DNA from 4 places in the Leclercia sp. G3L genome. Region 2 is predicted to be linked to each of the others. Evidence: predicted binding sites of a transcription regulator. Region 2 holds the regulator's gene; each other region holds the start of a gene.

Region 1 (3,125 bases), 1.9 Mb from region 2:
GACGGTGTAAGTGCCGTCGGCTTCTTTGCGCAGCCACTCGTGTTCTTTGCTGTATTTCAGTTCTGCTGGCACATTGCTCATTGAATTTCTCCTGATAAAAATAATTAGGCGACCGGCTTACCGGCGCGAACAAAAATCGGTTTGGTCACGCGGACCGGCATTTCGCGGTTGCGGATCTGCACCACGGCAGTCTCGCCAATACCCGCCGGCACCCGTGCCAGAGCAATACTGTAACCCAGCGTCGGGGAGAAGGTGCCGCTGGTGATAATGCCTTCGCAGTGGTTGCCATTGGCATCGGTGAAACGCACCGGCAGCTCGCCGCGCAGCACGCCCTTCTCGGTCATGACCAGGCCAACCAGCTGTTCGGTGCCCTTCTCACGCTGCTGTTCCAGCACTTCACGACCGATAAAGTCGCGATCGGCCGGTTCCCACGCAATGGTCCAGCCCATGTTGGCTGCCAGCGGAGAGACGCCTTCGTCCATCTCCTGGCCGTACAAGTTCATCCCGGCTTCCAGACGCAGCGTATCGCGCGCGCCCAGACCTGCCGGCTTAACGCCCGCTTCCACCAGCGCACGCCAGAAATCGGCCGCTTTTTCGTTTGGCATCGCAATTTCATAGCCCGCTTCACCGGTATAGCCGGTGGTGGCGACAAACAGATCGCCCGCCTGCACGCCAAAGAACGGCTTCATGCCGTCGGTGGCCTGGCGCTGCTCATCAGTGAACAGGGACGCGGCTTTCGCCTGCGCGTTCGGCCCCTGCACCGCAATCAGCGACAGGTCATCACGCACGGTGATGTCGATGGCGTAAGGTTCAGCGTGCTGGGTGATCCAGGCGAGGTCTTTTTCACGGGTGGCGGAGTTAACAACGAGGCGGAAGAAATCTTCGGTGAGGTAATACACAATCAGGTCGTCAATCACGCCGCCAGAGGCATTCAGCATGCCGGAATAGAGCGCTTTGCCGGGCTTCGTGAGTTTCGCCACGTCGTTTGCCAGCAGATAACGCAGAAACTCCCGGGTGCGGCTACCGTGCAGATCGACAATGGTCATATGCGAGACGTCGAACATACCGGCATCGGTGCGCACCGCATGATGCTCATCAATCTGCGAACCATAATGCAGCGGCATCATCCAGCCGTGGAAATCGACCATGCGCGCACCGCATAAGGTGTGTTGTTCGTATAAAGGCGTCTGTTGAGCCATCTTTTCCTCGTTGAATAAGCTGGGCTGTCTTGCGTTTTATGCTGAAAAATCCACCATAAAACCCGGCATCGGCATCGCTCCCGGACGCCGACGCAAACGTTCTCTTTTACCTGAACTTACCACCGAAAACGGTGGTTAACCATAAGGCAGAATGGGCCATCACATTAGCTTATGGTCAAAAATGCCAGCAAAGCGTACAGAGTTATTCACTATAAAAATGCGAATCGTTCCGCACAAAAGCAAAGTAGATAAGATGGGATTTAGCACAGGATGATATTTACTGCGGAAAAATGCGCGAAATTTCCGTAACATAAAAACAGCCAGATTAGTTAATCTAATGCGAAAAAGTCGGTGAAATTAGATTATTTCAAACGAGGGAATTCTGCCGACCCACAGGCCGACAGAATAAAGTGTGACGGGGGTCAATACACAAAGTCATTCAAGTTGCATCAAGGCGGCAAGTCTGAGAGTCCCCAGGAGCTTACATAAGTAAGTGACTGGGGTGAGCAGACGCAGCCAACGCAGAGGCAGCTTGAAGGATGCAGTGTATTTTAACGGAGCCAGTCCGGGAGATCGTTAAGCCCCATCGCCTGACGCAGGAGTTGCGGTTTCACTCCCGGGAGGGTATCAGCCAGCTTCAGGCCGAGATCGCGCAGCAGTTTTTTCGCCGGGTTGGCACCGGCAAAGAGTTCGCGGAACCCCTGCATGCCCGCCAGCATCATGGCGGCACTGTGCTTACGGCTGCGTTCGTATCGGCGCAGATAAAGATGCTGCCCGATATCTTTGCCGTCACGATGCAGACGACGCAATTCATTTACCAGCTCGGCGGCGTCCATAAAGCCCAGATTCACCCCCTGCCCGGCCAGCGGATGGATGGTGTGCGCCGCGTCGCCCACCAGCGCCAGACGATGCGCCGCAAACTGGCGCGCATAGCGACCGGTTAACGGGAATACCTGACGCTCGCTTTCGACGGTGCAGAGCCCCAGCCGGTTATCAAAGGCCACGCACAGGGCCTGATTGAACTCGTCGGCGGACGCCTCCTGCATCTGCTGGGCCTTCTCGGGGGAAAGCGACCAGACAATCGAGCAGAGATGCGGATCGCTGAGCGGCAGGAAGGCGAGGATGCCATCGTTATGGAAAATCTGTCGGGCCACGGCCTGATGCGGCTCCGCAGTGCGGATGGTGGCGACCAGCGCATGATGGCGGTAGTCCCAGTACGTCAGCGGAATGTCGGCTTTGTTGCGCAGCCAGGAGTTTGCCCCATCGGCCCCCACCACCAGGCGCGCGGTCAGCATGTCGCCGCTTTGCAGGGTGATAAAGGCGTCGTTTTCGCCCCAGGCCACCTGCTGCAGCTGCGCGGGGGCAATCAGCGTGACGTCGCTACACTGCTGCGCTTTCTGCCACAGCGCATGGTGAATCACCGCATTTTCGATGATATGGCCGAGATGGCTGTAGCCCATGCTCTCATCATCAAAAGCGATATGCCCGAAGCTGTCTTTATCCCACACTTCCATCCCGTGGTAGCAGCTCGCACGCTGGGCGACAATTTCTGACCAGACGCCGATGCGGGTCAGCAGCTTTTCACTGGCGGCATTAATCGCCGAGACCCGGAGTTCTGGCGGCGCATCGGAAGCGACAGGCTCAGGTTGTTTCTGCTCCAGTACCGCCACGCGCAGACCGCTGCCCTGCAAACCGCAGGCCAGCGCCAGTCCTACCATTCCGCCACCGACAATGGCAACATCAACATTCTGCACTTTGTTTACTCCTTAGCGAGCGACCCAACCGAGAGTCCTCTGCGCCAGCACATCGCGTGCCGGAATGAATAATTCCATCGCCATCAACCCCAGGTTACGCCCTGCAACCAGCGGCGCCCAGCGATTGGCAAACAGATGTACCAGCCCGTCGGTCACACCGATGGTGGCCTCT
Region 2 (3,125 bases):
GCACGCTTAAGCCGCCGAGCCAGACTAAAAATCCTTTCCCGGGTGTCATTGTTCTATTCTCCGTTTGGGCGCAGGTTTGGGTAGCCGCTGAGTGTAGGGAGTGCAAACCCGCTTGTGAAACGCTAATATTTGGCGGTTGCATTCAAAAATTTTGCAGGCAGAAAATGTGGTCAGAATATTCTCTTGAAGTGGTGGATGCCGTCGCCCGTAACGGCAGCTTCAGCGGAGCCGCGCAGGAGTTGCATCGCGTTCCGTCCGCCATCAGCTACACCGTGCGTCAACTGGAAGAGTGGCTGGCGGTGCCGCTGTTTGAGCGGCGTCACCGTGACGTGGAGCTTACCCCTGCCGGGATGTGGTTTCTGAAAGAGGGACGGTCTGTTATCAAAAAAATGCAGATCACCCGCGAACAGTGCCAGCAGATTGCCAACGGCTGGCGCGGACATATCTCCATTGCGGTGGACAATATCGTCCGCCCCGAGCGTACCCGACAGATGATTGTCGATTTTTACCGCCACTTTTCGGACGTCGAGCTGCGGGTGTCCCAGGAGGTCTTTAACGGCGTCTGGGACGCGCTGGCGGACGGCAGGGTGGAAATGGCGATCGGCGCCACCCAGGCGATCCCGGTCGGGGGGCGCTATGCGTTTCGCGATATGGGTACGCTGAGCTGGATCTGCGTGGTCGCCAGCCATCATCCGCTGGCCGCCATGGAAGGGCCGCTCAGCGATGATACCCTGCGCAACTGGCCCTCGCTGGTGCGCGAAGACACTTCCCGCTCGCTGCCGAAACGCATCACCTGGCTGCTGGATAACCAGCGGCGGATCGTCACCCCGGACTGGGAATCGTCAGCCACCTGCCTCTCGGCCGGGCTGTGCGTGGGGATGGTGCCGGTGCACTTTGCCCGTCCGTGGATCGACAGCGGCAAATGGGTGGCGCTGTCGCTGGAAAATCCCTTCCCGGATGCGGCGTGCTGCCTGACCTGGCAACAAAACGATATGTCACCGGCCCTGGCCTGGCTGCTGGATTATCTGGGAGACAGTGAAACGATGAACCGGGAGTGGCTGCGGGAGCCAGAGGTACTGACTCCCGGAGAGGATTAACGGCGGTAGTCGCGGAACGGTCCGTCCGCGACGGAACGGCGTTCAATCAGGCGCGGATGCACCTCAATGGACTGGGACTCTTCACGCTTGTTGACGATGCGGTCCAGCAGCATGTTGAAGGCGGTCTCACCCAGCGAATCTTTCGGCTGGTGAATGGTGGTCAGCGCCGGGGTAAAGAAGCGGGCGTTGCGCACGTTATCATACCCGATCAGCGAAACGTCCTGCGGGACGCGCAGGCCCATCTCATCGGCGGCACAGAGTGCACCCATTGCCATAATATCCCCGCCGCAGAAGATGGCGGTCGGACGCGGGCTCTGGGAGAGGATCTGCTGCATGGCGCGGTAGCCGGACTCCGGCTCAAAGTCGCCCTGCACGATCCAGTTTTCCGGCACCGTGATTAACGCCTCTTCCATCGCTTTCATAAAGCCCGCCAGACGCCCGGCCCCGGTGTTGCGCTCCAGCGCTCCGGGGATCACGCCGATTTCACGGTGGCCGCGTTCAATCAGATAACGACCGGCCATGTAGCCGCCTTCGAAGGCGTTATCGATTACCGAGTCGGTAAAGTCGGCCTTCGCTTCGCCCCAGTCCATCACTACCATTGGAATATTGCGGTACTCTTCCAGCATGGTGAGCAGGGATTCCGGGTATTCGGAACACATCACCAGCAGACCGTCGACGCGCTTCTGCGCCATCATCGACAGATAGGCCCGCTGTTTTTCGAGGCTGTTCCAGGCGTTGCCGAGGATCAGGGTGTAGCCTTTCTGGAAGCAGTTCTTCTCTACTGCTTCAATAATTTCTGCGAAATAGGGCGCTTCGCTGCTGGTCGCCAGCAGGCCGATCGATTTGGTGTGATTCACCTTCAGACTGCGGGCCACGGCGCTGGGAGAGTAGTGCAGCTCTTTAATGGCCGCCCAGACGTTGTTGCGGGTCTCTTCCGCAACAAAGCGGGTTTTGTTAATAACATGTGATACGGTTGTAGTGGAAACGTTTGCGCGTTTCGCCACGTCTTTAATTGTTGCCATCAGATGTCACTCCAGACCATATCTAAGCTCCTGAAAAACCAATAGGTAAACGTTTGCCTTCACTCGCCCTAATTGCGCAATTTGAATTGCGGTACGCCGGGAAAACGACACAGGACGTCAGGAGGGGGTCAATGGCCGGTACGCTAATAAATTTAGCGTGGAATTTTGTCTTATCTTGGCCAAAAGGGGAAGAGCAAAAACCGATATCAATCTAAATCCAGCAAGATTTTTACCCTGAACTGTGTAAAAATGAGCAGGCTCACTCTTAATAGGGTGATTAAAAGGAGAAAAATTGATGAGTACCGATCTTAAGTTTTCGCTGATTACCACCATTATTGTTCTGAGTCTGATTGTTGCCAGCGGTCTGACGGCGGCACTGCACTGATTGATGCGGGAGAGGTCAGCTCTCCCTCGTTCCTTCCGCTGATTGTTACGCGCCCTGCAAAAATCTTTTGCCAAATTGTTAACTTCTCATTTTTTGTGATTGGTGTCATGCTTTCGCCTTCATTGTTCTGTGTCGCCTGACGACACGGTGTCTGGAGTTGAAGTATGAGAATCAATTTTCCGCTGCTGGCCCTGGCCATTGGCGCCTTTGGTATCGGCACAACCGAATTTTCCCCGATGGGCCTGCTACCGGTTATTGCCCGGGGGGTAGATGTCTCTATTCCCGCTGCGGGCATGCTGATCAGCGCCTACGCCATCGGCGTGATGGTGGGTGCGCCGCTGATGACCCTGTTGCTGTCCCATCGCGGGCGTCGCAATGCGCTGATCTTCCTGATGGCGATCTTTACCGTCGGTAACGTCCTGTCGGCGCTCTCGCCGGATTACACCACCCTGATGCTGTCGCGTATTCTGACCAGCCTGAACCACGGCGCCTTCTTTGGCCTCGGGTCGGTAGTCGCCGCCAGCGTGGTGCCGAAGCATAAGCAGGCCAGCGCTGTCGCCACCATGTTTATGGGCCTCACCATCGCCAATATCGGTGGGGTGCCGGCCGCAACCTGGATGG
Region 3 (3,125 bases), 2.0 Mb from region 2:
GTATATTCAGCGGGTTAAAGCGTAAGCAGTCCGACCCCCTCCCACAGGGAGGGGGCTTTCTGTTTATCAGGCATCAATAAACGCAATCTTCAGCACGAACAGCAGCGCAACGACCATCACGCATGGGCTGATTTCACGCCAGCGTCCGGTGCCCGCCTTCATCACGCAGTAAGAGATAAAGCCCAGCGCAATCCCTTCGGTAATAGAGAAGCTGAACGGCATCATCACCGCGGTAATAAACGCCGGAACCGCTTCGGTCAGGTCGTCCCACTTCACGCGCGACAGGCTGGAGGTCATCAGCACGCCCACGTAGATCAGCGCACCGGCGGCGGCATACGGCGGTACCATGCCCGCCAGCGGTGAAAGGAAGATCACCAGCAGGAACAGCAGGCCAACCACTACCGCGGTCAGACCGGTACGGCCACCGACCGACACCCCGGAAGAAGATTCGATATAGGCGGTCACGGACGAGGTCCCGATAAAGGAGCCAGTGACGGAAGAGATACTGTCCACGAACAGCGCCTGCTTCATGCGCGGGAATTTGCCCTTCTCATCCGCCAGACCGGCTTTGTCGGTCACGCCAATCAGCGTCCCGGAGGAGTCAAACAGGTTCACCAGCATAAAGGAGAAGATCACCCCGGCCAGACCCAGGTTCAGCGAGCCCGCCAGATCGACGTGGCCAATCACGGTGGTCACGCTCGGCGGCGCAGAGACGATGCCGCTGTAGTGCACGTCGCCCAGCATCCAGCCCAGCAGGGTAGTAACGATAATGGAAACCAGCACCGCCGCGTGGATGTTGCGGGAGGCCAGAATCGCGATGATGAAGAAGCCCAGCACGCCCAGCAGCACGCTGTGGGAGGTCAGTTTACCGATGCTGACCAGAGTTTCCGGGTTTGCCACGATCACACCAGCGTTTTTCAGCCCCATCATGCCGATGAACAGGCCGATTCCGCTGGTGATGCCCACGCGCAGGCTGACCGGGATATTGGCAATCATCCAGTAACGCACGCGGAAAATGGTCAGGATCAGCAGACCGACGGCACCCCAGAAGATAGCGCCCATCCCCACCTGCCACGGCAGGCCCATCGCCTGGACCACCACAAAGGCGAAGAAGGCGTTCAGACCCATCGCCGGTGCCAGCGCAACCGGCAGGTTAGCGAACAGCCCCATCAGGATGCTGCCGAAGGCGGCGATAAGGCAGGTAGTAACGAAGACGGCACTGGTATCCATGCCAGCAACGCCCAGAATTTGCGGGTTCACAAAAACGATATAGACCATCGTCAGGAAGGTGGTGAAACCGGCGATCACTTCGGTGCGTGCCGTCGTGCCGTGTTCGCGCAGTTTAAACACGCGCTCAAGCAAACCCGTGCCAGAAGACTGGGTAGTGTGTTGTTGACTCATCATCTATTTCCGAACAAGGAGGGAAAATTCGTCGCTATCCTATACCAAAATGCGACAATAGGGGCGGTTGAGAGGCACTTTTTTTCATTGAATTTGCTTATACGGCAACGATTGCGTCTCAACGTTATGCAGCACGTAAACGTTAAACTTGTTAAGAAAGGGAAATGCATGTCTCAGATTGATGCAGTATTTTTCGACTGCGATGGTACGCTGGTCGACAGTGAGGTCATCTGTTCCCGGGCGTATGTCACCATGTTCCAGGAATTTGGTATCACGCTCGATCTCGAAGAGACGTTTAAACGCTTTAAGGGCGTGAAGCTCTACGAAATCATCGACATCATTAACGCCGAACACGGCGTCAGCCTCGCGAAAGCGGATCTGGAGCCTGTTTACCGCGCCGAGGTCGCACGCCTCTTCGACTCCGAACTGGAAGCGATCAATGGTGCCAGCACCCTGCTGGATTCAATGGCGGTGCCGATGTGTGTGGTCTCTAACGGCCCGGTGAGCAAAATGCAGCACTCTCTTGGCAAGCTGCAGATGCTGCACCATTTCCCGGAAAAACTGTACAGCGGCTACGATATCCAGCGCTGGAAACCCGATCCGGCCATGATGTTCCATGCCGCGAAGGCGATGAACGTCAACGTGGAGAACTGCATTCTGGTGGACGACTCCAGCGCGGGTGCGCAGGCGGGGATCGCCGCAGGCATGGAGGTATTCTACTTCTGCGCCGATCCGCACAACCCACCGCTGGACCATCCGAAGGTGACGACCTTTACCGACCTGGCCCAGCTGCCGGAACTGTGGAAAGCGCGCGGCTGGAATATCACCCGCTAAGCCTGATAAGCCGTAAAGCGACTCGCTTTACGGCTTTTTGCTATTTAAACAGTTTCTGGACGAAGTCCGCATAGGCCGGTCGCCAGACATCCATCTCATGATTCAGACCCGGATATTCGTGATAGTCGAACTTAATCTGGCGTTTCTCAAGCTCCTGCTTCAGCCCGGCGATATCCTTGCCCGTCACGGCATCTTTTTCACCTACCACAACGGTGAAATTGCGTAGCTGCTTATTGATGGCCTGCGGATCGTTGAGCCGCGCGCTGACGCCCGCATCCGGTACGCTGGTAGTAGTGACGCCGCTAAAGGTGGCCAGCCAGCCAAAGCGTTCAAGATGGTTCATCCCGGAGACCAGCGCCTGATAGCCGCCCTGGGACAACCCCGCCAGCGCACGTCCTTCGGCATCATCACGCACATTAAACCGCTGGCTTATGAGCGGTATGATGTCGTTCATCAGCTCCCGATCGGCAGCCTGGGCATTCAACGGATAGAAGGCTTTGCGTCGCTCGTTCGGCACGAAGGTTTCAGGCACAATGCCGGCGGCGTCGGTTTCGGTATCCGGCACCACCACCAGCATCGGGGCAATCTTTCCGGCCGCGAGCAGGTTATCCATAATCTGCGCGATGCGCCCCTGATCGATAGCCGAACGTCCCGTATCACCAAAGCCGTGATAGAAGTAGAGTACCGGCAGCGGTTTCCCCTGTCCGCTGTAGCCCGGCGGCGTCCAGACGAACAGCTGACGCTCCGACTTTAGCGCCGCCGAATGATAGGTCAGGGTAATAAGATCGCCGTGCGGGACCGGGTTAACGTCCAGAATACTGCCCGGCACCAGCACCATGCTGGTGTTCACCTGGCGTTGTGGTTTGGTCATCGCCGTGCCGGTATCAATA
Region 4 (3,125 bases), 240 kb from region 2:
AATGGTCGGCATTGCCCTGGGGCTGCGCCAGTTCGTTCAGCAGGGGCTGGGGGTGTTTGGCGGCGCAATTGCCGACCGCTTCGGCGCTAAACCGATGATCGTCACCGGTATGCTGCTGCGGGCGGCGGGGTTTGCCACCATGGCGATCGCCCATGAACCCTGGCTGCTGTGGGTCTCCTGCTTTATCTCCGGTCTTGGCGGCACGCTGTTCGACCCACCGCGCACGGCCTTAGTGGTCAAACTGATCCGCCCTCAGCATCGCGGACGTTTTTTCTCCCTGCTAATGATGCAGGACAGCGCCGGGGCGGTGGTGGGCGCGCTGCTGGGCAGCTGGCTGCTACAGTATGATTTTCGTCTGGTCTGCGCCACGGGCGCGGTGCTGTTTATCCTCTGCGCGGCCTTCAACGCCTGGCTGCTGCCCGCCTGGAAACTCTCCACCGTCAAAGCGCCGGTGCGTGAGGGGCTGGATCGGGTCTGGCGCGATAAACGCTTTATCACCTATGTGCTGACCCTGGCGGGCTATTACATGCTGGGAGTGCAGGTGATGCTGATGCTGCCGATCATGGTTAACGATGTGGCGGGCTCCCCGGCGGCGGTCAAATGGATGTACGCCATTGAGGCCTGTCTCTCCCTGACCCTGCTCTACCCCATTGCCCGCTGGAGCGAGAAACGATTCCGCCTCGAGCACCGCCTGATGGCGGGCCTGCTGCTGATGTCCCTGAGCATGCTGCCCATCGGGATGGTGAGTTCTCTGCAGCAGCTGTTTATGCTGATCTGCACTTTCTATATCGGCTCGATTATTGCCGAACCGGCCCGCGAAACCCTGAGCGCCGAGCTGGCCGACCCGCGTGCGCGGGGCAGCTATATGGGTTTCAGCCGACTCGGGCTGGCGATTGGCGGTGCGCTGGGGTATGCCGGGGGCGGCTGGTTGTTCGATGCCGGAAAAGCCTTCCACCAGCCTGAGCTGCCGTGGGTGATGCTGGCCTTAATCGGCGTGATCACCTTCTTTGCGCTGGGCTGGCAGTTCAGCCATAAACGCCGCGTGCCCGGCATGCTGGAGCCTGGCGCCTGATCGATACCGCAGACGGATATCAGTTTTTTCTGCTGGTCTGACTCACTCTCCCCTGACATACTGGCGCGTCAGGATTGAAGCGCTGACATTATGTCGAGGAAAACCATGAAGAAGATCGTTATTGCCACTGCGTTGATCGTCAGCGGCCTGCTGGTTGGTTGTAATCAGCTCACCCAGTACACCGTCAGTGAACAGGAGATCAACCAGGCACTGCAAAAGCGCAATAACTTTGCGAAAGATATTGGCGTTCCGGGCGTGGCGGATGCGCATATTGTCCTGAGCAACCTTGCCAGCCAGATTGGCCGCGAGGAGCCGAATAAAGTGATGCTCTCCGGGGATGCCAGCCTGGACATGAACTCGCTGTTCGGTAGCCAGAAAGCCAATATCAAACTGAAATTAAAAGCGCTGCCGGTCTTCAATAAAGATCAGGGCGCCATCTATCTGCAGCAGATGGAGATCACCGACGCCGTGGTGTCGCCGGACAAGATGAAGCCGGTTCTGCAAACCCTGATGCCCTACCTGAACCAGTCACTGCAGAATTACTTTAATCATCAGCCGGCCTACATCCTGAGCGAAGATAACAGCAAGGGTGAAGCGCTGGCGAAAAAATACGCTAAAGGCATCGAAGTGAAGCCGGGTGAGATTGTTATCCCCTTCGTCGATTAACCTCCAGGGCGCTCCGGCGCCCTTTTTTTTGCGGAAAAGAGTGCAAACGAAAACGTTTCCCCCTATCCTTTGTGTCCGGCAAAAATCATCTCACTCAGCCGGAGCCTATCCATGACTGCACCATCCCAGGTTTTGAAAATTCGCCGCCCAGACGACTGGCATATCCATCTTCGCGATGGCGATATGCTGAATACCGTCGTGCCTTATACCAGTGAAATCTATGGCCGCGCGATTGTTATGCCAAACCTGGTGCCGCCCGTCACCACGGTCGATGCGGCGATTGCCTATCGCCAGCGCATTCTTGACGCCGTGCCTGCCGGTCACGATTTTACCCCGCTGATGACCTGTTATCTGACCGACACGCTCGATCCTAATGAGATTGAACGCGGCTTTAACGAAGGGGTCTTTACTGCCGCCAAACTCTACCCGGCCAACGCCACCACTAACTCCAGCCACGGCGTGACCAGCATTGATGCCATTATGCCGGTGCTGGAGCGTATGGAGAAACTGGGGATGCCGCTGCTGGTGCATGGCGAAGTGACCCATGCCGAGATCGATATCTTCGACCGTGAAGCGCGCTTCATCGACACCGTGATGGAGCCGCTGCGTCAGCGCCTGCCGGGTCTGAAAGTGGTGTTTGAGCACATCACCACCAAAGATGCAGCCGAGTACGTGCGCGATGGCAACGAGCTTCTGGCTGCCACCATCACCCCTCAGCACCTGATGTTCAACCGCAACCACATGCTGGTGGGCGGCGTGCGCCCTCACCTCTACTGCCTGCCCATCCTCAAACGCAATATCCACCAGCAGGCGCTGCGTGAACTGGTCGCCAGCGGCTTTGAGCGCGCCTTCCTCGGCACCGACTCCGCCCCGCACGCCCGTCATCGCAAAGAGGCCAGCTGCGGCTGTGCAGGCTGCTTTAACGCCCCTACGGCGCTGGCCAGCTATGCCCAGGTGTTTGACGAGATGAACGCCCTGCAGCACTTTGAGGCCTTCTGCTCCCTGAACGGCCCTCGCTTCTACGGCCTGCCGGTCAATGAAACCTTCGTTGAACTGGTACGCGAAGAGAGCAGCGTGGTGGATTCTATTGCGCTGACGGATGACACCCTGATCCCGTTCCTCGCGGGTGAAACCGTGCACTGGACGGTAAAACGCTAAAAATTGTTGGCCCCCTGTTGTAAGTTCAATAATATAACTGTATAAATAACCAGTATATTACACAGGGGGCAACTATGCGTATCGAAGTGACCATTGCCAGAACAACTGCTTTGCCTGCCGGCGCGCTGGATGCGCTGGCGGGTGAATTATCCCGCCGTATAAATGACTCCTTCCCCGAACGCGAAGGTGCTGTCACCGTGCGTTATGCCGGGTCAAACAATCTGTCGGT

What was found. The regulator PurR, encoded in region 2, represses purine synthesis genes. The targets are predictions, from matches to a motif close to CANGCAAACGTTTGCNTG.
Region 1: gcvT (glycine cleavage system aminomethyltransferase GcvT) is a predicted target of PurR. The motif match lies at 1,289-1,306, and genes of this name have one in related genera.
Region 3: LRS40_RS06855 (NCS2 family permease) is a predicted target of PurR. The motif match lies at 1,502-1,519, and genes of this name have one in related genera.
Region 4: pyrC (dihydroorotase) is a predicted target of PurR. The motif match lies at 1,784-1,801, and genes of this name have one in related genera.

What each region holds. Positions count from the first base shown of each region.
Region 1 is NZ_CP088265.1:2,012,212-2,015,336, reverse strand. Features, by position in the region: gene gcvH (glycine cleavage system protein GcvH) at 1-81, opposite strand, end outside; gene gcvT (glycine cleavage system aminomethyltransferase GcvT) at 105-1,199, opposite strand; gene ubiI (FAD-dependent 2-octaprenylphenol hydroxylase) at 1,751-2,953, opposite strand; gene ubiH (2-octaprenyl-6-methoxyphenyl hydroxylase) at 2,966-3,125, opposite strand, start outside.
Region 2 is NZ_CP088265.1:3,944,306-3,947,430, reverse strand. Features, by position in the region: gene punC (purine nucleoside transporter PunC) at 1-49, opposite strand, end outside; gene punR (DNA-binding transcriptional activator PunR) at 165-1,097, shown strand; gene purR (HTH-type transcriptional repressor PurR) at 1,094-2,119, opposite strand; gene LRS40_RS20380 (YnhF family membrane protein) at 2,415-2,504, shown strand; gene LRS40_RS20375 (MFS transporter) at 2,669-3,125, shown strand, end outside.
Region 3 is NZ_CP088265.1:1,149,835-1,152,959, forward strand. Features, by position in the region: gene LRS40_RS06850 (NADPH-dependent FMN reductase) at 1-25, shown strand, start outside; gene LRS40_RS06855 (NCS2 family permease) at 67-1,401, opposite strand; gene yieH (6-phosphogluconate phosphatase) at 1,570-2,235, shown strand; gene LRS40_RS06865 (esterase family protein) at 2,276-3,125, opposite strand, start outside.
Region 4 is NZ_CP088265.1:4,179,666-4,182,790, forward strand. Features, by position in the region: gene mdtH (multidrug efflux MFS transporter MdtH) at 1-1,072, shown strand, start outside; gene LRS40_RS21605 (lipoprotein) at 1,178-1,738, shown strand; gene pyrC (dihydroorotase) at 1,850-2,896, shown strand; gene dinI (DNA damage-inducible protein I) at 2,971-3,125, shown strand, end outside.